DNA from 4 places in the Streptomyces sp. WG7 genome. Region 3 is predicted to be linked to each of the others. Evidence: riboswitches for the same ligand, from Rfam matches in the RefSeq annotation. Region 3 holds a riboswitch; each other region holds the start of a gene.

Evidence for each region. A riboswitch is a leader RNA that binds a small molecule or an ion and turns the genes downstream of it on or off. The one in region 3 is predicted to bind cyclic di-AMP.
Region 1: it holds a riboswitch for cyclic di-AMP, as region 3 does, so the genes downstream of both, ACP4J0_RS11185 (C40 family peptidase) here and ACP4J0_RS31025 (M23 family metallopeptidase) in region 3, are expected to answer to the same signal.
Region 2: it holds a riboswitch for cyclic di-AMP, as region 3 does, so the genes downstream of both, ACP4J0_RS18905 (transglycosylase SLT domain-containing protein) here and ACP4J0_RS31025 (M23 family metallopeptidase) in region 3, are expected to answer to the same signal.
Region 4: it holds a riboswitch for cyclic di-AMP, as region 3 does, so the genes downstream of both, ACP4J0_RS09845 (M23 family metallopeptidase) here and ACP4J0_RS31025 (M23 family metallopeptidase) in region 3, are expected to answer to the same signal.

The regions. Positions count from the first base shown of each region.
Region 1 covers NZ_JBNGGE010000008.1:12,997-20,318, forward strand. Annotated here, with positions in the region: gene ACP4J0_RS11175 (TetR/AcrR family transcriptional regulator) at 1-28, opposite strand, end outside; gene ACP4J0_RS11180 (ABC transporter permease) at 133-1,134, shown strand; cyclic di-AMP (ydaO/yuaA leader) riboswitch at 1,688-1,830, shown strand; gene ACP4J0_RS11185 (C40 family peptidase) at 1,834-2,307, shown strand; gene ACP4J0_RS11190 (ATP-binding protein) at 2,611-3,102, opposite strand; gene ACP4J0_RS11195 (helix-turn-helix domain-containing protein) at 3,317-4,177, shown strand; gene ACP4J0_RS11200 (DUF397 domain-containing protein) at 4,187-4,429, shown strand; gene ACP4J0_RS11205 (8-amino-7-oxononanoate synthase) at 4,473-5,600, opposite strand; gene bioB (biotin synthase BioB) at 5,751-6,986, shown strand; gene ACP4J0_RS11215 (adenosylmethionine--8-amino-7-oxononanoate transaminase) at 6,979-7,322, shown strand, end outside.
Region 2 covers NZ_JBNGGE010000017.1:18,491-25,812, reverse strand. Annotated here, with positions in the region: gene ACP4J0_RS18910 (HAD family hydrolase) at 1-205, shown strand, start outside; gene ACP4J0_RS18905 (transglycosylase SLT domain-containing protein) at 344-844, opposite strand; cyclic di-AMP (ydaO/yuaA leader) riboswitch at 850-1,017, opposite strand; gene ACP4J0_RS18900 (polyprenyl synthetase family protein) at 1,705-2,715, shown strand; gene ACP4J0_RS18895 (LolA family protein) at 3,102-4,334, shown strand; gene ACP4J0_RS18890 (ABC transporter ATP-binding protein) at 4,453-5,448, shown strand; gene ACP4J0_RS18885 (ABC transporter permease) at 5,480-6,394, shown strand; gene ACP4J0_RS18880 (flavodoxin family protein) at 6,384-6,989, opposite strand.
Region 3 covers NZ_JBNGGE010000044.1:43,557-50,878, reverse strand. Annotated here, with positions in the region: gene ACP4J0_RS31035 (PrsW family intramembrane metalloprotease) at 1-77, shown strand, start outside; gene ACP4J0_RS31030 (aldo/keto reductase) at 210-1,154, opposite strand; gene ACP4J0_RS31025 (M23 family metallopeptidase) at 1,294-2,331, opposite strand; cyclic di-AMP (ydaO/yuaA leader) riboswitch at 2,343-2,500, opposite strand; gene ACP4J0_RS31020 (PP2C family protein-serine/threonine phosphatase) at 2,744-3,934, opposite strand; tRNA gene ACP4J0_RS31015 (tRNA-Met) at 4,147-4,220, opposite strand; gene ACP4J0_RS31010 (dihydrofolate reductase family protein) at 4,299-5,429, opposite strand; gene ACP4J0_RS31005 (hypothetical protein) at 5,546-5,674, opposite strand; gene ACP4J0_RS31000 (hypothetical protein) at 6,094-6,537, shown strand; gene ACP4J0_RS30995 (alpha/beta hydrolase) at 6,547-7,322, shown strand, end outside.
Region 4 covers NZ_JBNGGE010000006.1:266,115-273,436, reverse strand. Annotated here, with positions in the region: gene ACP4J0_RS09865 (aspartate aminotransferase family protein) at 1-176, shown strand, start outside; gene ACP4J0_RS09860 (helix-turn-helix domain-containing protein) at 338-988, shown strand; gene ACP4J0_RS09855 (DUF6126 family protein) at 985-1,101, shown strand; gene ACP4J0_RS09850 (tyrosine-protein phosphatase) at 1,118-1,915, opposite strand; cyclic di-AMP (ydaO/yuaA leader) riboswitch at 2,339-2,496, shown strand; gene ACP4J0_RS09845 (M23 family metallopeptidase) at 2,501-3,466, shown strand; gene ACP4J0_RS09840 (SGNH/GDSL hydrolase family protein) at 3,671-4,456, shown strand; partial or broken gene ACP4J0_RS09835 (TetR family transcriptional regulator C-terminal domain-containing protein) at 4,503-4,966, opposite strand; gene ACP4J0_RS09830 (carboxymuconolactone decarboxylase family protein) at 5,009-5,593, opposite strand; gene ACP4J0_RS09825 (MBL fold metallo-hydrolase) at 5,761-6,954, shown strand; gene ACP4J0_RS09820 (MarR family winged helix-turn-helix transcriptional regulator) at 7,321-7,322, opposite strand, start outside.

The DNA.
Region 1 (7,322 bases), on a different contig from region 3:
CGAGGTGTTCCTGGGATACGCGGGCCATGGCCCCAATCTAAAACGAACATTCCTTCTTGACAAGGCGCCCGAGACCGCCGCACCGTGGAGGCAGGACTAAAACGAACGATCCTTCTCTCAGAGGAGTCACCCATGTCCGGCCCCTCCGCTCCTCACGGCCGCCGTGTGGCCGCCGTCGTCGTCCTGCTTCCCGTACTGGCGGCACTGGCACTGTGCGCCTTCGCCTGGCCGGCCGCCCGTACGTCCGCCCGCGATCTGCCGCTCGGCGTGGCGGGACCGCCCGCCGCGATCACGCAGGTGGAGCAGCGGCTCACCCAGCGCGAGGGCGCCTTCGAGATCCACCGCTACGCCGACGAGGCCGCGGCCCGCGACGCCGTCGAGGACCGGACCGTGTACGGCGCGGTGGTCGCCGGCGACCGGGGCGCGAAGCTGCTCACGGCGTCCGCGGCGAGCCCCTCCGTGGCCCAGCTGCTGCAGCAGGCGGTGACCGGGCAGGCCTCCGCCACGGGGACGCCGGTCCAGGTGGTCGATGTGGTGCCCGCCCCCGAGGCGGATCCGCGCGGCGCGGCCCTGGGCGCGAGCGTGCTGCCGCTCGCACTGGCCGGGATCGCGACCGGCGCCGTGGTGACCCTGCTGGGGTTGCGCGGCGTGCGAGCGGCCGTCGCGGTGACCGGCGCCGCCGCGTCGACAGGCGCGGTCGCGGCGGTGGTCGCGCACAGCTGGCTCGGGGTGGTCACCGGTGACTGGTGGGCCGTGGCCGGCGTGTTCGGGCTGTCGGCCCTGGCCGCGGGCGCGGGCGTCGCCGGGCTCGGGGCGCTGCTCGGGCGCGCGGGTGTCGGGCTGGGCGCGGCCGTGATCATGCTGCTGGGCAACCCCTTCTCCGGCGCGTCCTCGGCGCCGGAGATGCTGCCCCGGCCGGCCGGCGCGATCGGCCAGTGGCTGCCGCCGGGCGCGGGCGGCTCGCTCCTGCGCTCGGTGTCCTTCTTCGAGGGCGCCGCGGCCACCGGCCCCGCGCTCACGCTCACGTGGTGGTCCCTGCTGGGCCTGGGCGCGGTCCTGCTCGGCGGCGCACTGCGACAGCGCGCACCCGGCGCCTCACCGGCGCCCGACCGGGCCCCGGCCCCGGCCGCCTGATCCCCGGCCGTGCGCGGCCGGGCCGCGGACCCCGCCACGGTGCGGGGCCCCGGCCCGGCCGCCGTGCGCACCGGTGCGTCAGGGCCGGAGTGCACGCCGGCACCCTGGTCCGGGCGCCGCGCGTGCGGGACGGTGAACGGCGGGCGGCGCGCGTCAGCCTTCCGCCGTGTTCCGGCAGTTGACGCGCCGGTGGCCGAAACGGACCAAACGGCGTACCCCCTTTCGGCGTAGGAACACCCTCGATTTCCGACCGGCCGAAGTTGCGCGACCGCTGCTGCTCACGCGGCGGAACGAGCCGCTCCGCCGCTGGTCCCGGGCTCGTCACCACCCCCGGCTGTGACTCGAACGCGGAGGTGTCCACCCGAACGGGCGAGTGGCGTGTAACAACACAAAGGGCACGTTCCGTTGGGATTCTCCCACTGGGCGAGACAAGATCCGTGACTGACGACAAGCCCTCGCCGCAGCGGCGGGGCGGTCCGGGCGGACGCCGAGTCCTGCCGCCGCCCGGACGACCGGTCGACAGGAGTGGATCGGCAGGAGTGGAGGACCCGAGCACGACGGGTCGCCGGAACGGTCATCTCCGAGAGAGAAGCCGGGCCGAGCAGCCCTTGGGGTGAAGCCGCACTCGTGCGGCCGGGCAACTTCGCCAGCCCGAATCCGACAGGTCATCCTTCACAGGCGGCTGACGAAGGGTTGCGCATGTCTGCGCTCAATCGTGTCCCGTCGCTGATGGCCCGTGCCGGTACGGCCTCGGCCCTCACCCTCGCCGCGATCGGCGGATCCGTCGTGGTCCCCGGTGCCGCCTCCGAGGCGGCCGCGGCGACCTATGCGGCGAAGGCCCTCAAGATCGCGGCCTCCAAGAAGGGTTCACCGTACAAGTGGGGCGCCGTCGGACCACGCAGGTTCGACTGCTCCGGGCTGACCCTGTATTCGTTCAAGAAGGCCGGTAAGAAGCTGCCGCGCACCGCGGCTCAGCAGTACAACAAGACCCGTCATATTTCCGCCAAGAACCGCAAGGTCGGCGACCTCGTCTTCTTCCACTCGGGCAGCAGCGTCTACCACGTCGGCATCTACGCCGGGAAGGGCAGGATCTGGCACGCCCCGAAGACCGGGGACGTGGTCCGTCTGCAGAAGATCTGGACCGGCAGCGTCTGGTACGGCCGGGTCAATTGACGTCCGCTCCTCGCCCGGAAGGGCGGGGTCTCCTGGCACGGCCCGCCCACGGCCTCGGCGGGTCCCCGCTTCGACGCGCTGTGCCGGTACCCGTACCGGCCCTGCCCGCACCCGACGCGCCGAGGCCGCCGGTCCGGCGGCCCTGGCGACGTCGGCCGCCCCGTCGATGTGCCGGTCGGGGACGGCCCCGCGCCCCGCACGCCCCGCGCTCCCACACGCGCACGTGCGGCGGTTCGGTACTGCCCTCGACACTGCCCTCGACGCCTCACACGGAACAGACTCGCGGCGAGTGCCGCCGGCGCCTCACCGTTCGGGCTCCTGCCGTCCCGCGACCCGCCCCACGGCCGTGGCCGGCTCGGGCGGCACCGGACTGCTCGGCGGCGTCCAGGGCAGTTCGATGAAGACGGTCTTGCCGCCCTCGCGCGTGCGCCGCACCCTCAGCTTGCCGCCGCACTCCGCCGTCAGCCAGCGGATGATCACCATGCCGCGGCCGTTGTCCTGCTGGACGGCGGCGGGCAGACGCTTGGGAAACCCCGGATGGCTGTCGGTGACGCCGATACGCAGTCGTTCGTCGCGGTCGAGCACGAGGTCCACCGTGAAGGTGGGTGACTGTCCGAGCGTGTGCTGGACCGCGTTGGTGGTCAGCTCGGAGACGATGAGCCGGACGGTTTCGGACACCTCGGTGTCCGCCGGCAGGCCCCACTCCACCAGCGTGCCGACCACATAGGTACGCGCGGCGGCCACCGAGGCGGGATCGCTCGGCAGAGTGACGGATGCTTCCAGATGGTCTGCCATGGCGACGTCGTCCCTTTCCCACGGGACCGCAGCCGGACACGGAGCGGATGGTTCGAGTACGGTCCCGGACTGGTGCTTCGCCGTCAGACTGCCACCACCAGGCCCGGTAAGGGCGGCGATCCACCAAGATCTGCATATATCTGTCGCTCGATGCGGTGAACTCTGCGACGGCAGAGCGTATTTGGGCGGCTCATAAGGAGTAGAGGAGTGGCCCATGCAGCACGGCCCCGTGGTGCGCCGCCGGAAGCTGGGCGCGGAACTGCGCGCCCAGCGCACGTCGGCGGGTATCACCAGCGGCGAGGCGGCCCGGCTGGTGGGCTGGCACCAGTCGAAGGTCAGCCGGATCGAGACCGGGACGAGCGGGGCGAAACCGGCCGACGTGCGGTTACTGCTGGACGCCTACGGCGTGGACGACGAGCAGCTGCGGGAGCTGCTGGTGATGCTGGCGGGCTCCGACGACGCGGGCGGCCGGAACCACTGGTGGCACGCCTACCGAGGGGTGCTGCCGCCGACCTACCGCGACTTCATCAGCCTGGAGTCCCAGGCGAGCGCGATGCGCACACTGGAGACCACCGTGGTCCCCGGTCTGCTGCAGACGCCGGAGTACGCCCGCGCGGTGACGCGTGCCGCGGTGGACGGGCTCCCGGAGGAGCGGCTGGACACCCTGGTGGAGGTGCGACTGGCCCGGCAGGACGTCCTGCGGGCGCAGCCGCCACTGGAGCTGAGCGCGGTCCTGGACGAGTCGGTGCTGCGCCGGGAGGTGGGCGGGCCCGGAGTGATGTCCCGTCAGCTGGCGCGGCTGGTCGATGCCGCGCGCCTTCCCCATGTCCGGCTCCAGGTCCTGCCCTTCGCCGCCGGGGCGCACATCGGTGTCACCGGGCCTTTCGTAATCTTCTCCTTTTCGAGCACTTCTGATCTGGACGTGGTTGTTCTCGACCACTTGACGAGTAGCCTGCACCTCGAACGGAAAGAAGACCTAGAGGCCTACACCGAGGCCTTCAACACCCTTCTGATCCATGCCCTTTCGCCCGAGGACTCGTTGGACTTCATCGCCGCGACAGCGGCAGGCGCGTAAGGAGGCACCATGACAGACTCCGTGTCCGAACTCCCCCCGAACATCCCGTCCAGTACCGATCTGCCCGGCGTGCGGTGGCTGCGCAGCAGCTACAGCACCGGGGCGAACAACTGCGTCGAAACGGCACGGCCGTCGTCCGGCCCCTGGGCCGGACTGCTCGCCGTGCGCGACTCCAAGGACCCGGCCGGGCCCGCGCTGCTCTTCTCCCCCGGGAGCTGGGCGTCGTTCACGGCCGGGATCCACCGCCGCTGACTCCGGCCGGGCATCGGACGACGCACGGCCGTGTCACGCCGACTCATGGCCGCGTCTCGCCGATCACCCGCACAGCGCGTTCGATCTGTTCCCCGGAGAGGTCCGCACGAGCGGTCAGCCTGAGCCGTGAGATGCCGTCGGGCACGGAAGGAGGGCGGAAGCAGCCCACGGACAGGCCGGCCGTACGACAGTCGGCCGCCCACCGTACGGCCCCCTCCGGGGAGGGGGCGCGCACCGAGACGACCGCGGCGTCGGGGCGTACCGCAGACAGCCCCAGGGCCGTCAGACGGGCGTGCAGTCCGGCCGCCACCGCGCGTGCCCGCGCCGCCCGTTCGGGCTCGCGGCGCAGCAGGGTGAGCGCCGCCAGCGCCGCGCCCGCCGCCGCGGGTGCGAGGCCGGTGTCGAAGATGAACGTCCGGGCCGCGTTGACCAGGTGCTCGATCACCCGGGCGGGACCGAGCACGGCCCCGCCCTGGCTGCCGAGCGACTTGGACAGTGTCACCGTCACGACGACGTCGTCGGCGCCCGCGAGTCCCGCCGCGTGCGGGGCGCCCCGGCCGCCCTCGCCGAGGACGCCGAGGCCGTGGGCGTCGTCGACGACCAGCCCGGCGCCGTGCTCACGGCACGCCCCGGCGAGCGCGGCGAGCGGCGCGGCGTCGCCGTCGACGGAGAAGACCGTGTCGGAGACGGCGACGGAGGGGCCGCCGTGCGCCGCCAGCGCCTTGCGTACGGCGTCCGGGTCGGCGTGCGCCACCACCTGGGTCGTGCCGCGGGCCAGCCGGCAGCCGTCGATGAGCGAGGCGTGGTTGCCCGCGTCGGAGACGACGAGGGAGCCGTGCGGCGCCAGCGCGGTGACCGCGGCGAGGTTGGCCGCGTAGCCGGAGGAGAAGACGAGCGCGGCCTCGAAACCGCAGAAGGCGGCCAGTTCGCGTTCCAGCTCGGCGTGCAGTTCGGTGGTGCCGGTCACCAGCCGGGACCCGGTCGAGCCGGCCCCCCACGTCCGCGCGGCCCGCGCCGCGCCCTCGGTGACCTCGGGGTGCCGGGCCAGTCCGAGGTAGTCGTTGCTCGCCAGGTCCAGCAGCGGCGAGCCGGACGGACGGGGGCGCAGAATCCGTACGAGTCCGGCCCGGCGGCGCGCCTCGGCCTGCTCGTCGATCCAGCCGAACGCCATGGGTCGGTCCTCCGGTGTTTTGTAGGCAGTGGACAGACATTAGCGGTACGGCCGCCCCCGCGAGGTGTGGCGATACCCACACGGCGATCTGTCACTGTTGTGCGAAGTCTCCTTGGCCCCGGGCGGCCCCTTAGGACAGGATCGGCTCTCATGGACCTGCTGAACACGCTGGTGGACAAGGGGTTTCGGCGCGAGTCGCCGACCCGCGAGGAGGCGCTCGCCGTCCTCGCCACTTCCGACGACGACCTGCTCGATGTGGTGGCCGCGGCCGGCAAGGTGCGCCGTCACTGGTTCGGCCGACGGGTGAAACTCAACTATCTCGTCAACCTCAAGTCGGGCCTGTGCCCCGAGGACTGCTCCTACTGCTCGCAGCGGCTCGGCTCCAAGGCCGAGATCCTCAAGTACACCTGGCTGAAGCCCGACCAGGCCTCGCAGGCCGCCGCCGCGGGGGTGGCCGGGGGCGCCAAGCGGGTGTGCCTGGTGGCCAGCGGACGCGGTCCGACCGACCGGGACGTGGACCGGGTCTCGGACACCATCAAGGCCATCAAGGAGCAGAACGAGGCGGTCGAGGTGTGCGCCTGCCTGGGCCTGCTCTCCGACGGCCAGGCGGAACGGCTGCGCGAGGCGGGCGCCGACGCCTACAACCACAACCTCAACACGTCCGAGGCGACGTACGGGGACATCACGACCACGCACACGTACGCCGACCGGGTGGACACGGTGCGCAAGGCGCACGCGGCCGGGCTGTCCGCCTGCTCGGGACTGATCGCGGGCATGGGCGAGAGCGACGAGGACCTGGTCGACGTGGTCTTCTCGCTGCGCGAGCTGGACCCCGACTCGGTGCCGGTGAACTTCCTGATCCCGATGGAGGGCACGCCGCTGGCCACGGAGTGGCACCTCACCCCGCAGCGCTGCCTGCGCATCCTGGCGATGACGCGGTTCGTCTGCCCGGACGCCGAGGTGCGCATCGCGGGCGGGCGCGAGGTCCACCTGCGCACGATGCAGCCGCTCGCGCTGCACCTGGCGAACTCCATCTTCCTCGGCGACTACCTCACCAGCGAGGGCCAGGCCGGCCAGGCGGATCTGGAGATGATCGCGGACGCCGGTTTCGAGGTGGAGGGCGCCGGCCGGGAGACCCTGCCGGAGCACCGGGCGGCGGGCCGGGGCGGCTGCGGGTCGCACGAGGGCGGCGGGGCCTGCGGTTCCGCCCCGGCGGAGGAAGGCTGTGGTTCCGCCCCGGCGGAGGGAGGCTGTGGCTCCGCCCCGGCCGCGGGAGGCCGCGGATCCGCCGCGACCGCCGAACCGGTGGTGGCCGGCGAAGCCCGTACGGACCTGGTCGCCGTACGCCGCCGTGGTGCCGGAACGGACCTCGCGCCCAATGCCTGAGCCCGCGCTGACCGTGGACGAGTTGCTGGCGCTCGACCGGCGGCACGTCTGGCATCCGTACGGCCCCATGCCCGGCCGGCAGGACCCGCTCGTCGTGGAGTCGGCGAGCGGGGTGCGGCTGCGGCCGGCCGACGGCTCCGCCGAGCTCGTCGACGGGATGTCCTCCTGGTGGTCGGCGATCCACGGCTACAACCACCCGGTGCTGAACGAGGCCGCGCGCGACCAGCTGGACCGGATGAGCCACGTGATGTTCGGCGGTCTCACCCACGAGCCCGCCGTACGACTGGCGAAGCTCCTTGTCGACATGTCACCCGATGGCCTGGAGCACGTCTTCCT
Region 2 (7,322 bases), on a different contig from region 3:
CGCCGAGCGCCTGGGGGTGAGCCGACGGCGGACGATCGCCTTCGGGGACATGCCCAACGACATCCCCATGTTCGACTGGGCGGCACACGGTGTCGCCATGGCCGACGCCCACCCCGAACTCAAGGCGGTGGCCGACGAGGTCACCACGACGAACGAGGACGACGGCGTGGCCGTCGTCCTCGAGCGGGTCTTCGGGGCCTCCTGAGCGGAGCCCCCTCGGCCGAGGAGCCTCCTCGGCCGGAGCCTCTTTGTCAGTGCCTCAGTGCCTCAGGCGTCAGTGCTTCAGTTCCTCAGGCGCCAGTGCTTCAGTGCCTCTGTGGCAGTGCCTCTGTGGCAGTGCGTCTCAGTACGCGCCGAAGACGTTGTCCATCGAGCCGTATCGGTCGGCCGCGTAGTTGCAGGCCGCGGTGATGTTGGCGACCGGGTCGTACGGGTCCCAGGAGGTGCCGGGCACGTGGTACGCCTCGAAGGTCGGGGCGATCACCTGGAGCAGCCCCTTGGACGGGGTGCCGTTGATGGCGTTGATGTCCCAGTTGTTGATGGCGTACGGGTTGCCGGACGACTCCCGCATGATGTTGCGGTGGATGCCCTCGTACGTCCCGGGGATGCCGTGCTGGGCCATGATGTCGAGCGACTCCCGGATCCAGCCGTCGAGGTTGTCCGGGTAGGTCGTCGCCGCGGTGGTGGCGGCCGCGGCGGCCGTGGTGGTGGCCGGGGTGGCCGCGGACGCGCCGGTGGCGCCGAGGAGCGGCAGGGCGAGCACGGCGGCGCCGGTGCCGGCCACGGCGAGCTTGCGGGCGAGGCGGCTGGTCCGGGCGTGACGGTTCTGACCGTTGGCAGACATGTGTGAGTCCCTCTCCTTACGCCTGCGAGGTGAGCTGTCGGGTTCGGGCGGGGAGGTGCCCGGCCGGGTCCTGACGGACACGGCTTCACCCCGAGCCGCTCCGGTGGTGACCGGTGCGGCGACTTACCTGGGTCCCCCGCTCCTGCCTGCGAGTTTGTTGGCGGATGACTGTGCGTCCGGGCGGTGGCAGGATTCGGCGTCCGCCCGACAGGCCGGGAACGTATGCGAGAGCACATGTCCGAAACAAGTGCAGGAATCACCCAACGCGCCTGTTGACCTTGATCTGAGGGGTTTGAGGTACTTGATCCTTTGCGGCTGCCAAGGGCCAAATGCCTTGCGGGGCAAAGGGAGGGCACAGTCGGCGGCAGGGTTGCCCGGAGGTGCGGAGGAGTGAGTCAACTCACCCGCATCGACAAGTGTGGCAAATCGGGCATTGAGGCCAACTGTGGGTCAATTGCCCATGGGTGGGAGGGGTTCGGGTGCTGGTCGACGGCCGGGCGGGCCTGCTGTCGTGCGCACCCCGTGTGTGACCCCGCCCTGAGCGGTGTTTCCGCGCGCCCTGGGGGCATCCGTTCGGGGTGGGGCAGGGTGAGCCGAGTGGGTGACGTATTCGGAGTGCGAGCCGTTGGGAGGGGTGATGTGATCATCAGTGGCGGGTTCTGGCCCCGGCGATGTCGATCAATATCTGCTCATATCGCCTGATCAAAAACATACTGTTCATGATCCGATACCGACCGGCCTGTAACGGTGGGCGCTCGCGGTGATCGAAAGGTGACCGGATACGCTGGCTCGAGTGGTGGCAGCGACCTATCGACAAACCAGGTAATCGCCAGTAGACACCAGCAGACAGGAGACCCCTCGTGACCGTCGTCGGGCCGTTCGGGCTGAGCGTGCGGGACCAGGCTCTGGAAGCCGATGTCCAGGCCGGATTGGTTGCTGTCGAGGAAGGGTTGCTTGAGGCAACCAAGAGCGAGGTTCCGTTCATCACGGAGGCCGCCCAGCATCTGGTGCGGGCCGGCGGCAAACGATTCCGGCCACTGCTGGTGATGCTCTCGTCCCAGTTCGGCGACCCCTATGCCCCCGGGATCGTGCCCTCGGCCGTCGTCGTGGAGCTGACCCACCTCGCCACCCTCTACCACGACGACGTGATGGACGAGGCCGCCGTGCGGCGTGGCGTGGCCAGCGCCAACACCCGCTGGGGCAACTCGGTCGCGGTCCTCACCGGCGACTTCCTGTTCGCCCGCGCCTCCCAGATCCTCGCCGACCTCGGGCCCGAGGCGGTCCGCGTGCAGGCCCTGGCGTTCGAGCGGCTCGTCACCGGACAGATCCTGGAGACGGCGGGGCCGCAGGACGGCCGGGACCCCGTCGACCACTACCTCGACGTGCTGGGCGGCAAGACGGGATCGCTGGTGGCGGTCTCCTGCCGGTTCGGCGCGATGATGTCCGGCGCCGACGAGACGGTCGTGGACGTGCTGACCCAGTACGGCGAGCGGCTCGGCGTCGCCTTCCAGCTCGCGGACGACGTCCTGGACATCGCCTCCGACTCCCAGGAATCGGGGAAGACGCCCGGGACCGACCTGCGCGAGGGCATCCCGACCCTCCCGGTGCTGCGGCTGCGCGAGCGGGCGGCCCGGCTGGGGCTGGCCGACGACATCGCCCTGTGCGAACTGCTGGGCTCCGACCTGAGCGACGACGCGCGGCACGCGGAGGCGCTGCGGCTGCTGCGCGCCCACCCCGCGCTGGAGCAGGCGCGACGCGACACGGTGCGGTACGCCAAGGACGCCCGGGCGGCGCTGGCCCCGCTCAGGGAGTGCGAGGCGAAGGCCGCGCTGGTGGAGCTGTGTGACGCCGTGGTGCACCGGGCCGGCTGAGCACCCTGGCCACCCGGGACCTGCGCCGGGCGGGCCGCCGTAGGGCGGCGGGTGGTGACCTGTGCCGGGCGGGCCGTTGTAGGGCGGCGGGTGGTGGCCTGCGGCGGGTGGCGGCGTAGGGCGGATCATGGCGTACGGCGGCGATGCGCGGCGTACGGCTGTGGGGGTCCACCCCCTACGGGCCGGGGGAGTCGTGACCCCTCCGTGTCATCCCGCAGGAGTAGACGGAGTTGAGCCCGCGGTCTGACGATTCCGCCTGGCCGATTTGGTCAGATGGACACCACGGAAAACACCAATCCTCACCGATTCGGGTGAGAATGGCGGCTCACGGGTGGACGAGTGCGAGGTCGCGAGACAGCCGCCGCCGACGAGGAGGCAGGGCACACATGGCACCGATCGATTCCGACGACAACACGACGGCCGGGGCGGACGAGGGCCTGCGGGCAGGGCGGCGCAGGGCCGCGCGGTACGTCGTTCCGGTCGCGGTGATGGGAGTGGCGGCCGCGACGATCGGCCTCGTCCCGGCGATCGCCGACTCCGGGGACCCCGACCTTCCGAAGGTCACGGCGGAGCAGCTCATCGAGAAGATCGCCAAGTCGGACGTCCAGCAGCTGTCCGGCACGGTCAAGATCAGCACGGACCTGGGCCTGCCGGACCTCGGCGGCCTGGAGAGCGGCCTGATGTCCGGTATGGCCGGCGGTTCGGGTGGTCCGGGCGGTGACGAGGAGGGCTCCGCGGCCGACCCGTCGGCCAAGCTCACCGAGCTGGTGACCGGCACCCACACGCTCCGGGTCGCCGCCGACGGCCCCGACCGGCAGAAGCTGTCGCTGCTGGAGAACGCCGCCGAGTACAGCCTGATCCACGACGGCAAGGACGTGTGGGGCTACGACAGCAAGTCCAACGAGGTCTACCACTCGACCATCTCCGGCAGCGCCGAGCAGCCGGAGAAGGAGGTGCCGGCCACCCCGAAGGACTTCGCCGACCAGGCCCTCAAGGCGGTCGACGACACCACCTCCGTGACCGTCGACGGCACCGCGCAGGTGGCCGGCCGGGACGCGTACCGACTGATGATCAAGCCCAAGCAGTCCGGTTCCACGGTCGGCGCCATCAGCGTCGCGGTGGACGCCAAGACCGGCATGCCGCTGAAGTTCACGCTGACTCCGGCGAGCGGCGGCGCCGCGGTCGTGGACGCGGGCTTCACCGAGGTCAGCTTCGCGAAGCCGGACGCATCGACGTTCGACTTCACCCCGCCCAAGGGCGCGAAGGTCACCGAGGGTGACGAGGTGGCCGAGGCGCCGGAGCGCGGGCGGGAGGCCGGGGGCGACCTCGCCGAGGAGATGGACGGCCTGGCAGAGCAGGGCGGTCCGGAGGTCATCGGCGAGGGCTGGAACTCGATCGCCACCTTCGACACCGGCGGTCAGGGCCTGCCCACGGCCTCCGCGGGCGGCGACCTCGGCGGCTTCCTCGGCTCCTTCGGCGACCAGGTCAAGGGCGACTTCGGCTCCGGTACCGTCTTCAAGACCCGCCTGGTCAACGCCCTGATCACGGACGACGGCAAGGTCTACGCGGGTGCGGTCACCAAGGACGCGCTGGTCAAGGCGGCCGACGCAGCCCAGTAAGCGTCGGCGTCAAGAGCCCCGGGTGCCGGGCGTCGGGTGCTGGGCATCAGGTGCCCGTCACCCGGTGCCGGGCACCGGGGCGTCAGTGCGTAGGAGCGATTTCGAAGTGAGGGAGCCGATGGCCGAACCGGCCGAACCGTCCGCCACGGAACCGGTGGGCGCGAGTGAGGAGAGCGGCACGGATGACGCCGTCATCGCCACCCGTGCGCTCACCAAGCGCTACCGCGGCGGCCAGCTCGCCGTCGACGGTCTGGACCTGACCGTCCCGGCGGGCAGCGTCTTCGGCTTCCTCGGCCCCAACGGCTCCGGCAAGACCACCACCATCCGCATGCTGATGGGCCTGATCGAACCCACCTCGGGCACCGCCCGGGTGCTGGGCCGGACCATGCCGGGTGCCGCCCGCGCCGTACTGCCCCGGGTCGGTGCCCTCATCGAGGGCCCGGCCCTGTACGGCTTCCTCTCCGGCCGCGACAACCTGTTGCGCTACGACGCAGCGGACCCGACCGCCGACCCGCGCACCCGGCGTGAGCGCGTCGCGGCGGCGCTGGACCGGGTGGGCCTCGCGGCCGCCGCCGGCAAGAAGGCGAAAGCGTATTCGCTCGGCATGAAGCAGCGCCTCGGGCTCGCCGCGGCGCTGCTCCAGCCGCGCCGCCTGCTGGTCCTGGACGAGCCGACCAACGGGCTCGACCCCCAGGGCATGCGTGAGATCCGCGCGCTCGTGCGCGAACTGGCCTCCGACGGAACCACTGTCTTCCTCTCCTCCCACCTGCTGGACGAGATCGAGCAGGTGTGCACGCACGCCGCCGTGATGGCCCGAGGGCGGCTGATCACCCAGGGCGCGGTCGCCGACCTGGCGGCCGGGGCGCGCCGCCGGCTCGTGGTGACGACGCCGGACACGGGGGAGGCCGCCCGGGTGATGAAGGAACAGGGGGCCGGGGACGTGGTCGTCGCCGAGGACCGGGTGACTGCGGAGCCACCCGACCGCGACCTCGCCGACCTGAACGCCGCGCTGGTCACGGCCGGTGTCCGGGTCCGGGGCTTCGCAGTGGAACGGGCTTCCTTGGAGGACGCGTTCGTGGCACTGACCGGAGAGGGCTTCGATGTCGCAGGCTGAGATGCCGCAGGCTGAGATGCCGCGGGCTGAGATGCCGCGGGCTGAGGTGTCACAGACCGAGGTGGCGCGGACGGTGCGTGCCCCGAGTCCGCTGTGGTCCTTCGGACTGCTCCGCAGCGAAGTGCTGATCACCTTCCGGCGCTGGCGCACCCTCGCCCTGCTGGGCGTGCTGGCCGCCGTGCCGGTCCTGGTGGGGATCGCCGTGAAGATCGAGACGAGCGACGGGGCGTCGCTCGGCGGTGGCGGTGGCGGTGGCGGTGGTGGCGGCGGCGCGGGACCGGCGTTCATCTCGCAGATCAGCAACAACGGTCTGTTCCTGGTCTTCACCGCGCTCGCCGCGACCCTCCCGTTTTTCCTGCCGATGGCCGTCGGCGTCATCGCGGGCGACGCGATCGCGGGCGAGGCGAGCGCGGGCACGCTCCGCTACCTCCTGGTCGCCCCGGCCGGCCGCACCCGGCTGCTGCTCGCCAAGTACGCCACGGTGTTCGCCTTCTGCCTCGCCGCCACGCTGGTGGTCGCGGTTTCGGCGCTCGCGGTCGGGGCGCTGCTGTTCCCGGTCGGTGATCTGACCACCATCTCCGGCACCCGCATCACCTACCTGGAGGGCCTGGGGCGCGCGCTGCTGATCGCCCTGGTCGTGGCCGCCTCACTCGTGGGCGTCGCGGCCCTCGGCCTGTTCGTCTCGACCCTGACGAGCAGCGGCATCGCGGCGATGGCGACCACGGTCGGGCTGCTGATCACCGTCCAGATCCTCGAGCAGATCCCGCAGCTCGACGCGCTCCAGCCGTACTTTTTCTCGCACTACTGGCTGTCCTTCGCAGACCTGATGCGCGAGCCGGTCTACTGGGACGACCTGGTGAAGAACCTCGGCCTCCAGGCCCTCTACGCGGCGGTGTTCGGCTCGGCGGCCTGGGCACGGTTCACGGCCAAGGACATCACCTCGTAGGAGCGGTGTCCGCCGCCCGCTCCCACGGGAAACGGGCGAGCGGCGCCTCCTGCGCGAAGAACGTCTTCGCGCGGGCCAGTGCCTCGGTGTCCTTCAGGACGTCACCGGGCCTGCTGCCGTTGCCGAGCAGCACGCCGCCGAAGCGCATCCCCATGTAGGCCGCCGAGTTGTTCAGGCTGCCGATCAGCGGGTCGGCGGCCTCCTGCTCCTGGTGTGCGAGCGCGGTGACGCCCCACAGGGTGCGGCCGGCCAGGGTCGCCTTGAAGTCGAGACCGGGGGTGCGCAGCCAGCCGGACCAGTGGTCGAGGTAGCGCTTGACCGGCGTGGACAGCGAGTACCAGTACAGCGGCGAGGCGATCACGATGTCCGTGGCGGTGAGGGTGGCATCGAGCAGCAGGCCCGCGTTGCCCTCCGTGGGGCGTACGTGGTCGCTGTCGTGCCGCAGGTCCTCGAACTCGGGCAACGGATGCTCGGCGAGGCCGATCCACCGCTGCTCGACGTGCGCGGGAAGCTGTTCGGCGGCGCGGCGGGCGAGCAGTTCGGTGTTGCCTTCGGGGCGGCTGCTGCCCAGCAGGAAGAGAAAACGGCGGGTCATGAGGTCCCCCGGAGTCATCGGCGTGCGCGGATACCAGCACATGCATCATATGCATACGCATGTAGTTCCGCAGGTATTTCCGTCTCTCCTTCGGGCCGGCTCGGCGCACCCGCCCCAGGTCCCCCGTGGGGGCCGGCCCGCGTCGGTCTCCCGATACGGGCGTGACCTCCTGGAACGAGCCTGTGACACCCCGGTGACGCGAGAATCGCGAGCGAGCGGCGAGACTCGACGGTAGGTGTATGACAGGTAGGCACGACAGGCATGACAGGCTCTGGACGGCAGGCGACAAGCCGCCGACGGAAGCCGCCGATGAGTGGGGGAACGATGTCTCGA
Region 3 (7,322 bases):
CATACTCCCCGAGCAACCCCTACGCCCCTTCCAGCCCGCACCACCCGTACGCCCCGCCCGACCCCTACCGGCCGTAAGCCCGCAGCCGCCCGTCGCACGGCGCCCGGCCCGCGGACGCCCGGCCATCGGACGCCCCGCCCGCAGACTTACGGCCCACAGCTCCCGGTGCTTACGGCCCACAGCGCCCGGTCCGCCGGCGCGACCGGCCCTCAGGCCGACGCCTCCGTGAGCTTCCCGGCCTCGTCCTCCGTCAGGCTCAGCTCCGCCACCCCCAGCAGCGCCGGCAGCTGCTCCACCGTGCGCGCGGACGCGATCGGCGCGGCCACCGTCGGCTGTGCGGCCAGCCAGGCCAGGGCGACCGTGGCGACGGGAGCGTCGTGGGCCTCGGCGATCTCGTCGAGGGCGGCGAGGACCCGCCGGCCGCGCTCGGTCTCCAGGTGCTTCGCGGCGCCGCCCGCCCGAGGACTGTCGACGTCCGCACCGGGCCGGTACTTGCCCGTGAGGAAGCCGGACGCGAGGGCGTAGTACGGCACGGCGGCCAGCCCGGCCCGCTCGGCGAGGTCGCGCGGCTCGCCCTCGTACGTGTCGCGCGAGACCAGGTTGTAGTGGGGCTGGAGGGCCACGTAGCGGGCGAGGCCCTCGCGGTCGGAGAAGGCCAGGGACTCCGCGAGCCGCTCCGCGGAGATGTTGGAGGCGGCGATGTGCCGGACCTTGCCCGCCCTCACCAGCTCGTCGAGCGCGCCGATGATCTCCTCCACCGGCACCTCGGGCTTGTCGAAGTGGGTGTAGTAGAGGTCGATGTGGTCGGTGCGCAGGCGGCGCAGCGAGGCGTCGGCGGCGGCCTTGATGTTCGCGGCGGTCAGTCCCGGGTACTCGGGGTGCTGGCTGACCTTGGTGGCGAGGACGACGTCGCCGCGGTTGCCGCGGGAGGCGAGCCACTCGCCGATGAGGGTCTCGGACTCTCCGCCGGTGTTGCCGTCGACCCACGCCGAGTAGGAGTCGGCGGTGTCGAGGAAGTTGCCGCCGGCCGCGGTGTAGGCGTCGAGGACGGCGAAGGAGCGGTCCCGGTCGGCGGTCCAGCCGAAGACGTTGCCGCCGAGGGCGAGGGGGAAGACCTCCAGGTCGGAGGAGCCGAGCTTGCGCAGAGAAGTCATGTCCTGCGTCAACGAACACACCGGACGATGTGATTCCGGCCGTGGCGCAAAGAACCCGCAAACCGGCAGCCCTGACGTCGGGGGGTTGCCGTCAGGACCGCCGGGGATCAGCGGGGAGCGGATGGGTCAGCGTGGGTACTCAGGGGTTGAGGCCCTTGTTCTGCAGCCACGCCATCGGGTCGATACCGCCGCCGTCGGCCGTGTGGACCTCCATGTGGAGGTGGGCGCCGGTGACGTTGCCGGTGGCGCCGACGCGGCCGATGATGTCGCCGGTGGCGACCTTCTGGCCGACGCTGACGCTGATGGAGGACTGGTGGGCGTACCAGATCTCGGTTCCGTCATCGAGGGTCAGCACGGTCTTGTAGCCGTACGACCCGTCGTATCCGGCCGACGTGATGGTGCCGCTGTGGACCGCCTTGAGCAGCGTGCCCGTGGGGGCGGCGAAGTCCAGGCCGGTGTGGTAGCCGGAGGACCAGTAGGCGCCGGCCTGACCGAAGCTCGAGGAGATCGTGTAGGACGAGGTCGGCAGGGTGTACTGCTTGGCCAGCTTCGCGAGCCGTTCGGCCTCGGCCTTCTTCTCGGCCGCCTCCTGCGCCTTCTTCTTGGCGGCGGCGGCCTTGGCCTGGGCCTCCTTCTCCGCCTCGGCGGCGGCTTCCGCGGCCTTCTTCTCGGCTGCGGCGACGGCTTCGGCGGCGGCCTTGCTCTCCACCTGGGCCTGCTGCTGCTCGGCCTGCGCCATGATCCGGGCCCGCAGCGTCTCACCGGCGCCGGCGGTGTCCTCGGTGCCGGTGGCGGTGGCGGCCGCCACGCCGATGCCGCTGAGCGGGGTGGCGGAACCCTCGGGCTCCGGCTCCTCGTCGTCGGAGATGAGCGAGCCGACGTTCGGCAGGTCCGGCATGGAGATCGACACCGGCGGCTTGCCGGTCTGCGCGCTGGCCATGCCACCCGCGCCGACGGCCGCTATGACACCGACGCCGAGGACGGTGGAGCTGCGGGCGAGTCCGCCGCGCTGCTTGGCGACGCGGTGCCGGCCGCGTACCGGTCGGATGGATTCCGCGGTGGGATTCCATTCCTCCCAGGGGCCCTCTTCGGTGCGGTAGCCGTCGTAGCCGAAGGTGTCCGCGTCGTGCTGGTTCGGCACGAACGGGGCCTCGGGGGCAGGCCGGTTGGACGCCACGTGGGCGTGCTCCTTTCCTTCCTTCTCGCCTACCGGGTTAGCTGACGGGTTCGGAGCAGGAAGGTCTCCTACGCGCGTATATCCGCCGTGTCTCCACGGCGCCTTACGCCCGATTCACCCCAATGTGGTGGTTCCCCGGTTCCCTTGCGGGATTCGGCGCGTGCGCACGGAGCCGCCTTCTGTGACGGCTGGGACGACCGCGCTGCGTTATCGAACGTTAATAGACGCGAGGCTCGGATTCCAAGCCGTTCCTCTAGATCATTAACGAATCCGGCCGGGACGTACGCCTCATGGGCGGTCAAAGCGGGGCGAGTTGACCCCGTCTCAGTATTCCCCCTCGCGTCACAACTTTCTGATGGTGTGTCAGTTGTTATGCGGAGGGCGGTCGGTCCGTCACGTGCCGTGACATCGGTCAGGGCCGTCGTACGGCGAGCAGTGCCATGTCGTCGGCCATGCCGCCCCCGGAGTGCCGGCGCACGTCGTCGGCGAGGGTGCCGAGCAGTTCCGACGGATGCCGGAAGACGCGGCCGGCCAGCCGCGCCTGCGGGTCGTAGAACTCGCCCTGGGCGTCCCGGGCTTCCGAGACTCCGTCGGTGTACAGCAGCAGTGTGGCCCCACCGGGGAAGTCGGCCTCCTCCGCACGGTCGGGCCACACGCCGAGCTCTCCCATGCCGAGCGGCAGCGCCGATTCCCGGGCGGGCAGTGGGCGCAGGGTGCCGTCGGCGTACAGCAGCAGGGGCGGCGGGTGGCCGCGGTTGACGATGCGGACGACCCCGTCGCCGTGCGGGAGTTCGGCGAGCACGGCGGTGGTGAAGCCCTCGAAGGCGTCCAGTCCGTCCCGGCGGGAGCCCTCGCGGGCCAGCGCCCGCTCCAGCCGCTGCGCCACCGCCTCCAGCGTCGCCTCCTGTTCGGCGGCCTCCCGGAAGGCGCCGATCACGACGGCGACGGCGCCCACGGCGCCCATGCCCTTGCCGCGCACGTCCCCGACGATGAGCCGGATGCCGCGCGCGCTGTCCTGTACGGCGTAGAGGTCGCCGCCGATGAAGGCGTCGGCCTGCGCGGCCTCGTAGCAGGCGGCGATCTCGAAGCCGCCGATCCGCTCGGCGGGCTCGGGCAGCACGGCGCGCTGGGCGGCCTCGGCGATCTCGCGCACGGAGACGAGGCGCTCGCCGGTGCGGCGGACGAAGCCGTTCACGAGGACGGCGAGCACGGCGACCGTCGCGATGGTGATCAGTTCGGTGAGGGAGTCGACGTAGTGGATGACGCCCTTGCTCAGTTGCAGCCCGACGACGGCGGCGACGACGGCGGCACCGGTGAGCGCCGTGCCGCGCCGCGAGTAGATCGGGGCGGCGACCAGGGGCGCGGCCGTGTAGAGGGGGCCTGCGGTGAAGTACCTCGGGGTGAAGAGGTCGTACAGGATGGCGACGACGATCAGCAGTACGGGCAGCAGGCGTACGAAGGCCCGCCCGTACGAGGTCCGCCACGCCCGCGGCCGGCCCGGGTCCGGCCGGGGTGGCTCCGGGCCGTCACCGACGCCGGGGTCGGGCACGGGGTCGCCGGGGAGTCGGCCGCCGGCTCTGGCGTACGTCCCTTCGTCGTCCACGTCACCTGGCCGCACCACTGGTCTCCCGCCACCCCGCACGTCTGCGCCGCTTGCCGTCCCTCCGTCCAGGTTTCCCGGAGCGGGGGTGGGGGGCGAGCCGTGCGGGCCGACCGGGTGACTGGTGACTGGTGACTGGTGACTGGGCGATGCGCCGGGGGGGCAGAACGCACCGAAGGCCGGAATCCCTGAGGATTCCGGCCTTCGGTCTTCAGTAGCGGGGACAGGATTTGAACCTGCGACCTCTGGGTTATGAGCCCAGCGAGCTACCGAGCTGCTCCACCCCGCGCCGTTGTGTCTCTACTGTACGTCATCCCGGGGGCGGAATGCACATCCGTACCTCCGCACCCCTTCCAGCGGCGCTCCGCTACCCCTCCAGATGGCGGTTCGGCGCCTTCGCCCGCTGCTCGTACTCCGGCAGTACGACGACGGCGGCGCCCCCGGCCGCGAGCACTCCGCTGCCGTCGGCCCCCGGTACGAAGGTGTCGGGTTCCCGCCAGGCCGTGACCACGCGGGGCACCCCGGCGTCGAGGATGAGCCGGGCGCAGGGCGCGGGCCGGGAGGCGCGGCGGGCGCACGGTTCCAGGCTGCTGTACACGGTGGCGGTCGCGAGCCGCGGGTCGGCGGGGTCGGCCTTCGCGAGCGCGGCCTCCTCGGCGTGCACGACGGGATCGCCGCCCTCCCGCGAGTGCCCGCGCGCCAGCTCCGTCCCGTCGGCGGCGACCACGACCACCCCGACGCTGAACGCCGTCCCCGACGGCGGGCACAGCTCGGCCAGCTCGCAGGCGAGCGCCAGCCAGTGCCGGTCGGAGGCGGTCACGCGGTCGCCGGTGCCGGGCGCGGTGGGCAGGTACCGCGTCAGCACCACGTCCTCGATGCGCCGCGTCTCCACCAGCCTGAGCCGCCCGCCCTGGTAGGCGCCGGGCCCGAACAGGCGGGGGGCGTCCGGGTTCCCGACGATCAGCGGGGCGAGGGCGAGCTGCAGTTCGTCGGCGAGTTCCTGCTGGAGCAACTGGCTGTGGACCTTCCCGCCGCCCTCGACCATGAGCCGCCGCACACCCCGCCGGTCGTGCAGGTACTCCAGCGCCGCCCGCCAGCCGAGCTCGGGCCCGAGCGGCACGACGTCGGCGGCGAGCCCCGCCGCGCGGGCCCGCCGGGCGCCGTCGTCCGTGGTCAGGAGCACCTTCTCCCCGCCGGTGTGCCAGAACGACGCCGCCGGGTCCAGGTCCCCGGTGGCGCTGACCGTCACCTTGAGCGGGTACTCCGCCCTCCCCGCCGCGACCCGGGCGGCCCGCCGCTCGGCCGAGTTGACCAGCAGCCGCGGATTGTCCGCCCGGATCGTGCCGGCCCCGACGAGGACCGCGTCGACGGACGCCCGCACCTCGTCGACCCGGTCGAAGTCGGCCGGGGAGGAGAGCAGGAGCCGGTCGGGGCCGGTGTCGTCCAGGTAGCCGTCGAGGGAGACGGCGGCGGAGAGGAGGACGTAGGGGAAGGGCATCAGGCGCTCCGGGTGCGGTCGGGATCGTTCTCCGGCGGGCTGGGGTGTGGGATCTCCGGCTTGCTGGACGGGCCCATCTCCACATCCGTGAAGCGCAGCAGCAGGCTCTTGACCGCTCACTCCGCCGCGAAGCCGTAGAGGTGGTCGGCTGTCGGCAGGCGGCTGTCGCGGTGGACGTAGTCGGCGTCCTCGAAGTGACGCTTCGCCGCCTTGGCGAACTGATCCTCTTGTAACGTCTCCGGCACATTCGGATCTTATCCATGGACAGCCCCTGACTTCCCGAATCGGCTGTCACTGAACTCGGCTCGTGCTGCGGTTCGTTCGCTGCCGTGTCGGGTCGACTCCTCATGCGCGTGGGATCGGGGCAGGACCGTACTCACAGCTCAGGGACAGGGACTTCCTTGTCCCCGTACCGTAGATCCGCTGCGCGCCGGTCACCGGAGCGGGCTGATTGCCCGCCCGGCGTCCCCTTTCCCTCAAAGGAACGAGAAGCGCCGCAGGCCTGGCCGGTGGCCGGATTCCGTCTGAGTACGAGTGCTCAGACGGAATGGTGGCCGATACGGATGATGCGACTGTGACAGGCAGCTACCGTCCGTATCGATCACCGCAGTGCGGTCATACGTTCCGACCTGCGTGGCGGCGTAGGACAGGGGAGGGGCCACGCATGGCGTGGGACGAATGGGAGCAGCTCAAGGCCGCGGCAGCGGAGCGGCAGGGTACGCACATGCAGCTGAACCAGTTACCGGCAGAGCGTTCTGGCGGCAAGGCCGACCTCATCTCCAACAGGTCGGCCTGGACACAGGCCGGTACGGACATCGGCTCGCTGCGTGAAAACATCAGCAAGGCGACGGCGAAGCTCAAGGACGGCCAGACGGGTCTCGGCAGCGACACCGGCTGCCTGACCGCTGCGGCCCAGAAAGATGTCCACGAGTCCTGGACGACCTACGTGGAACGCGTCAGCGGACACTGCGGAAAGCTCTCCGGCCTCCTGGTGAAGGCGGGCACCGACCACGTGGCGACGGACGAGTCGATCGAAGCCGAAATCGTTGAACTGGAGCTGTCCTACGCGGATACGCCGGCTGTCGGCGGTCAGGGCCAGCGGCGGTAACGGCACATCATGGATCTCGCGACGCTCAAGGCTCTCAAGCCCACCGAGTACTCCGAAGCGGCCGGCGGTTACCGCAGCACCTCTGACATGGCCAGCGCGGCCAAGGACGCCATCGACAACCGGATCCAGGTGGCGATGAGGACCCAGCTAGAGGGCGAGGCAGCCACCGCGGCAGGCAAGCAGCTGGGGGAACTGAGCCAGAACTTCCACTACATCCAGGTGCAGTGCGGCCTCGTGAGCACCGCGCTCGACGCGTTCTCGTACGAGACGGAAGCGGCCAAACGGAAGCTCGACGCGGCCCTCGACGGCGCCAAGGCGGCCGGACTCACCGTGAACGCCGACGGCTCGGTCTCCTACCCGCCGGGAGGCGACAAAGGCGGGGACGGCAAAACCCCGGCGGGCGGCACGGTGAGCGGCCTGACGGACGGCACAGCCTCCGCCGTCGGCCGACAGGCGGCCAACTTGGACCCGAACCCCAATCACCGCCTCGCTCAGGACTGTGCCGACCTCATCGCCACCGCCCTCAAGGAGGCGACGGAAGCCGACGAGAAATGGGCACCGAAACTGCGGGCGCTGAAGGCGGACGACGACCTCACCGTCTCCGGCGCGGACTGGATCGACGTGAAGGAAGACACCGCTGGTGTCCTCAAGGGAGCAGGCGACTACCTGGACTCGTTCAGGGAGCCACCCAAGCAGGGGACGCCCGAGGAGAATGCCAAGTGGTGGCACGGCCTTACCGAAGAGCAGCAAGCTGCCTACATCTCTGTGCATCCCGACTCAATCGG
Region 4 (7,322 bases), on a different contig from region 3:
TCTCCGGCGACCACCTGGAGGTGATCAAGCTGATCCCGCCGCTGATCATCGACGTGGCGGACGCGGACCGGTTCGTCGACGCCTTCACCGAGGTGATGGACGACGCGCACAACGGAGGAGGCCTGATGTGGGACTTCGGCAAGACCCTGGTCAGGCAGGCGGTGGCCAACCGCTAGCGGGACGGAGCCACCGAGGACCGCTCCCGCACGTCTTGGAGGACCGCTCCCGGCCGTCTCGGAGGACTGCCAGGGCCGCCCGCCCGGTCGCTTTTGCCTGTCGCCTTTGCCTGTCAGGCAAAAAAATTGCCTGACAGGCAATTCTCGGACTGAATGGAGGCATGACCTCCCACGAGTCCAGACCACCGGCGCCGGACGCGCCGGCGGACGCGGTGTCCGTCGTGGCACCGCAGCTGCGCGCCCTGCGGCGCAGGGCCGCCCTCACCCTCGAGGCGGCGGCCCGCGCCGCCGGGCTGTCGCCCGCCCATCTCTCCCGCCTGGAGACCGGGCAGCGTCAGCCCTCGCTGCCGATGCTGCTCTCCCTCGCCCGCATCTACGGTACGACCGTGTCGGAGCTGCTCGGTGAGACGGCGGTGGACCGGGACGCCGTCGTGCGCGCGGACGCCATGGAACCGACGTTCGCGGGCGGATGGACGTACTGGCAGGCCGGCGGGGCCGGCCGCGGTATGCAGGCCCTGCGCGTCCATGTGCCGCACGGCTCGCAGGGCGACATCGTGCGGGTGCACCCCGGCGAGGAGTGGCTCCACGTCCTGCGGGGCCGGCTGCGACTGCGCCTCGGGGACACCGTGCACCGGCTCGCTCCGGGCGACAGCGCGCACTTCGACTCGCTGACCCCGCACCGGATCGCCGCCCAGGACGCCGACGGGGTCGAACTGCTCTTCGTCCACACCCTGCTGCAGAGCCCGACGGCGGCGCTGTGCCTGGGACCGGCCACCACCGCGATCCACCCGACCCTAGGAGAGATGCCATGAATCTGCAGGAGAAGTTCCCGCGCGCCCTGTGGGTGCGGCTCTTCATCTACCTCATCGTGGGCCACGTCTTCGCGGCCTTCATCTACCTGCTCTTCGAGGTCGGCGCCAAGTAGCGGGTGAGTGGATGCCTCAGTCCAGCATCCGCTCGCGCAGCCGCTCCCGGGTCTCCGGGGTGATCCGCAGGCCCTTCTCCAGGTACGCGTCGACGCCGCCCCAGGTCTCCTCGACGGTCTCGAAGGCCGCCGCAAGGTATTCGACCCGCGCGTCGAACAGGGGGCTGAGCAGCTCCATGACCTCGGGGGAGTAGGCCGAGGCGGCGGAGCTGCTGCGGCGTACCTTGTAGCGGCGGTGCGCGGCGTTGGACTTCAGGTAGTCGTCGACGACGGCCTCGCGCTCGACGCCCAGGGCGAGCAGGGTGACGGCGATCGACAGGCCCGCGCGGTCCTTGCCGGCCGCGCAGTGCATCAGGGCGGGGACGCTGTCCTCGGCGAGCGCGTGCAGCACCCGGGAGTGCTCCGCCGTGCGCTCCTTGATGATCATGCGGTAGGAGTCGATCATCCGGTTGGCGCCCTTGCCGTCCGCCAGGATCTCGCGCAGCTGGTCGAGGTCCCCGTCGCGGACCATCTTCCAGAACTCGGCGCCGTCGGCCGGATCGCTCAGCGGCAGGTTCACATTGCGCACGCCCGGAAGCTCGACGTCCGGGCCTTCGAGTTTCTGGTCGGCCGCGTTGCGGAAGTCGAAGATGGTGTGCAGGCCCAGCGAGGCGAGGAACGCGGCGTCCTCACCGGTGGCGTGCGCCAGGTGACCGCTGCGGAACAGCACCCCCTGCCGCACTCGCCGCCCGTCCACGGTCGGCAGTCCGCCCACGTCACGGAAGTTGCGCACACCGGCCAGCTCGGGTTCGGTCGACGGGACCTGCTGCGTCACGGGGACTCCTCCCACTCCGCCCCGTCGACGCCGCTCGCCGACGGGCACCACTCGACGATACGGCACGGTCCTGGAGCCTCGGCGTTTCAGCCGTCCGACTACGCCATTCCTAAGCCTTCTGTCCGAATTGGCGCTTTCATTCCAACTAGCGCTGAAATGAAAGAGGGTGGCGAGGCGCCGCGTGAGCAGCGTCATATCCGTGACCGTGCGTTGCTCGTCATGCTCACGTAATCAGGCCGGTTTTCAAGGCGGTTTACGTGAGACGGCGCTCCGCGAATCGACGGAGGGTGACCGGTGATTCCCGTAAAGGATCAATCGGAACACCTGTCAATGGAACCCCTCGCTTGTCCCTGCGCGTCCTGGTCCCTTACGTTCACCACCGATCCGGACGGACGCCTAATCCTGCCGCCGACCGGAACCCGCACCCACCCACCACCCGTACACGGCAGGAGCGGGGGACCCACAGGTACGACTGCCTGTTCCGGTTCCCGGAACGGCTTGGGGTAAAGCCGCGTCTCGGCGCGGCCGGGCATCTCCAGCCCGCACCCGACAGCTCACCTCGCAGGCGCCGGAGAGGAATTCGTCATGCCCGCGAAGGGTAAGCACCGCCGTACCAGGACCATGCGCCTGACCCGCACCATCGCCGTCGCCGGAACCGGGGGCGCCGCGCTCGCGCTCCCGCTGATGGGCGCCGCCGCTGCCCACGCCGCTCCCGCGCAGTCCGTTTCCGGGCAGGCCGTGCAGTCCGTCCCGACGACGGCGAAGAAGGCCGCCGGAGGCAGCGCCGAGAAGAACGCGGACGCGCGGACGTACACGGTGAAGAGCGGTGACTACCTCTCGAGGATCGCCGACGAGCAGGACGTCGACGGCGGCTGGAAGAAGCTGTACTCGGACAACCGCGAGGCCGTCGGTTCGGACCCCTCGCTGATCCACCCCGGCCTGAAGCTCTCGATCAGCGGGCAGGCCGCCAAGGCGTCGGCCCCGTCGTCCTCCGCCGAGTCGGAGAAGCCGGCGGCCGAGAAGCCCGCCGCGCCGCAGAAGTCGTCGGCAGGGAAGTCCGAGTCGTCCGAGAAGTCGTCGGACGCCGCGCAGACCTCGTCCTCGGACTCCTCGGACACGAGCGGCCAGTCCGCCGGCGCCACCAGCGGCTTCACCTCGCCCGTCCCCGGCGGCAGCGTCGGCACCCCGTACCACCAGACCGGCAGCATGTGGTCCAGCGGCTACCACACCGGCACGGACTTCGTCGTCCCGACCGGCACCTCGCTCAAGGCCGTCGGCGCGGGCACCGTCGTCTCCGCCGGCTGGGGCGGAGCGTACGGCAACCAGGTCGTCATCCAGCTCGCCGACGGCCACTACGCCCAGTACGCCCACCTGTCCTCGCTCTCCGTCTCCGCCGGGCAGTCCGTGACGGCGGGTCAGCAGGTCGGTCTCTCGGGTGCCACCGGCAACGTGACCGGCCCGCACCTGCACTTCGAGATCCGCACCACGCCGGACTACGGCTCGGACGTGGACCCGATCGCCTACCTGCGCTCGCACGGCGTCTCCCTCTGACGACGGTTTCGGGCACAGCCCCCGCGCGACCGAAGGCCGGACCCCGATCCCCGGGTCCGGCCTTCGGTGTATTCCTGAATTGGTGAACACTTTAGGAGTGGTCTTTCTCACCGCCCGTCAACCCTTTCTACGGTCGCGTAGGTCACATTCCGAGGTGAATCATGGGCCGACGTGGCAGACGATTCGAAGAGTGACAGCAGAGAAGTGATCGGGTCGTACGTGGCGGTGGGGGACAGCTTCACCGAGGGCGTCGGCGACCCCGGACCCGACGGGGCGTTCGTCGGCTGGGCCGACCGGTTCGCCGTACTGCTCGCCGACCGACGCCCCGAGGGCGACTTCAGGTACACCAACCTCGCCGTGCGCGGCAGGCTGCTCGACCAGATCGTGGCGGAACAGGTCCCGCGCGTCGCCGAACTCGCGCCGGACCTGGTCTCCTTCGCGGCGGGCGGCAACGACATCATCCGGCCCGGCACCGACCCCGACGAGGTGGCGGAGCGGTTCGAGCGGGCGGTGGCCGCGCTGACCGCCGTGGCCGGCACCGTCCTCGTGACGACCGGCTTCGACACCCGTGGGGTGCCCGTCCTCAAGCATCTGCGCGGCAAGATCGCCACGTACAACGGACACGTCCGTGCCGTAGCCGACCGCTACGGCTGTCCCGTCCTCGACCTGTGGTCGCTGCGGAGCGTCCAGGACCGCAGGGCGTGGGACGCCGACCGGCTGCACCTGTCACCCGAGGGGCACACGCGCGTGGCGCTGCGCGCGGGGCAGGCCCTCGGCCTGCGGGTGCCGGCAGACCCGGAGCAGCCCTGGCCGCAGCTGCCGCCCCGCGGCACCCTCCACGTACGACGGGACGACGTGCACTGGGCACGCGAGTACCTGGTGCCGTGGATCGGACGCCGGCTGCGCGGGGAGTCGTCGGGGGACCACGTGACGGCCAAGGGGACGCTGTCGCCGGACGACATCAAGATGCGGATCTCGGCGGTTGCCTGACAGCGGGGCGTGGGCGGGCGGGCGGTCCGGACCAGCGGCGCGGTGTCGTCGACGCCGCGCGGTCCGGACCCGGTTCCCGGGTGAGCGCCCGGTCCGTCCACTCCCGCGCCCGGGCCCGTGACACCGCGCCCCCCGTACGACGTCGGCTACGCGGCCGGTCCGTCGAGCTACGCCTCCGGTCCGTCGAGCTGCGCGGCCGGTCCGTCGAGCTACGCCTCCGGTCCGTCGAGCTGCGCGGCCGGTCCGTCGAGCTGCGCGGTCAGACGCAGGGCGGCGCCGTCGGGCTCCGCGCAGGAGAACTCTCCGGCGGCCACGCCCGCGGCGACGACCTCGGCGATCGCAGCCTTCCACTGGCGGTCCGGTTCCCGCGGACCTCTCGGAGTGCGGGCTCGCGCAGCGTCACCGCCCAGCCCTCGATCCCCGGCCACCACCCCTTGGCCTGCCCGGTCGCGGCATACCACCGCACGCCCGCGCCCAGCCGGAGAGCAGCGCCGTCGTACGGCGGCCGATCCGCCCGGACCCGCGGTGACGGCCGCTTCCGGTCCCGGTGGCTCAGTCCGCCGGCGCGGCGGTCGCGGCCGCGGGGCCGGCGTCGGGCAGGTCGCAGGAGTCCTTGAAGCCCTGGCTGGTGAGGTCGAGCGCCGCGTTGATACGGGAACGCAGGTTCTCGACCGCGACCATGGCCGTCAGCTCCACGAACGCGGGCTCGCCCAGCCGGATCCGCAGCCGCTCGGCGAGGTCGTCGCCGACGGTGGGCGGCGTCGCCGTCACCGCCTCGGCGTACTCCATGACGTCCCGCTCCAGTGGCGTGTAGGCGTCGCTCTCCCGCCACACCGGCACGTCGTGGAGCTTGCGCCGGTCCATGCCGCGCTCGGCGTTCTCCCAGTAGCCGAAGTCCATGCACCAGGAGCAGCCGATCGAGGCCGCCGAGGCCATCACGGCGAGCGCCTTCAGATCGGAGTCCAGCCTGTTCCACTTGGCCACGGACTGCTCGAACCGCAGGTCGCCCCAGAGCACGCGCGGGTTGTGGGCGAGCGCCTTGCCGGGGTCGAGAACCTTTCCGTAGGTGCGCCGGGAGTACCACTCCATGACGCGGAGGAGGAGCGTCCGGGGCGGGGTGAGGGATACGCGGGCCATGAGGGCCACCTTCCTGTCCGTCGGTCGTGCCGTTGCCTTCCGGGCGCTCCTGCGGGGGCGCCCTCACCGGTACGACGGTCGGCGGGAACTCGGATGTGACATCGGGCGTTCGAGTGACGTCGGACGAGGCGACAATGAGAGCCTGACCTACTCCACCTGGAGGTACCGTGGCCGGTTTCCGTTCCCCGAGCCCCGGGCTCCGCGTGCCGCGGCCCGCGGCCTTCGGCGCGGACCCCAGCGGTGAGCGCATGGCGCGTATCCGCAGATCGCCGCACTTCGCTGACGGCGTCTTCCAGAACCCCGGGGGCACCGCCCGGACCCGGCCCTCCGGATCGGCCCGCGAGTTCGCCAAGATCTACTTCGACAGGCAGGCGCGGCTCCGCCGTGCGCCGCGCGGCACGGTCCCGGTGCACGCCACCACGCTCGCCGACCTCGCCCGGCCGCCCGCCACCGGACTGCGGCTGACCTGGATGGGGCACTCCAGTGTGCTCGCCGAGATCGACGGACAGCGGGTGCTCTTCGACCCGGTGTGGGGCGAGCGCTGCTCCCCGTTCCCCTTCGCCGGCCCCAAGCGGCTGCATCCGGTCCCGGTGCCCCTGGCCGCGCTGGGCCCGGTCGACGTCGTCGTCATCTCCCACGACCACTACGACCACCTGGACATGCCCACGATCTCGGCGCTGGCCGGCACGGACACCCTGTTCGCGGTGCCCCTCGGCGTCGGCGCCCACCTCGAACACTGGGGCGTCTCCGCCGACCGGCTGCGCGAGCTGGACTGGCACGAGTCGACGCGCGTCGGCGGCCTCACCCTGACCGCCACCCCGGCCCGGCACTTCTGCGGGCGCGGCCTGCGCAACACCCAGCACACCCTCTGGGCGTCCTGGGTCGTGGCCGGTGCGGAACACCGCGTCTTCCACAGCGGGGACACGGGCTACTTCGAGGGATTCCGGGACATCGGCGCCGCCCACGGCCCGTTCGACGCCACGATGATCCAGCTCGGGGCGTACGCCGAGTTCTGGCCGGACATCCACATGACTCCCGAGGAAGGCGTACGCGCCCACCTCGACCTGCAGGGAGGCAGGCCGGGCGGCGCCCTGCTGCCGATCCACTGGGGGACGTTCAACCTGGCTCCGCACGCGTGGGCGGAGCCGGGGGAGTGGACGAAGGACGCGGCCGAGGAAGTCGGGCAGGCGGTGGCGTTCCCGCGGCCGGGTGAACCGTTCGAGCCTGCGGGGAAGCTGCCGGTCGAGGCGTGGTGGCGGGCGGTGTCGGGTCCGATCGCGCACCCCTGGCGGCGTCCCCGGATCGCTGAGGGTACGGCCGGGACGAGCAGGGGTGATCTCGACCTCGCGGGGGAGCGGTGAGCGCTTCAGGCCCTTGCCGTCCCAAGAAGGCCCGGTTCATGTTGCAGTCCGGACACGCGCACCACGGGATCCGGTCCGTGCTGAGACTTTGATCGGTACTTGGCCACGTTGGTTTCCGTTTGGCCAGTAACTGTGACCGAGGATTTGGTCCGCGGACGAGAGCCACTGCCTCCGCCCATCACCCCGGCGAACCATGCCGGCCACAGCAGTGGCTACAGCGGGTTGCCGATGCAATCCGCGCAGCTCGGGTCAACGGCTGGACACCCCGGAAACCCGGACACCCCTTCGTGCTCGACCAGTCGCCGGGGCTCACCCCTGCCGGCAGACCGGCGAGTCCGTGTGCCGCGTCTTGAAGTCTGCCGAATCTC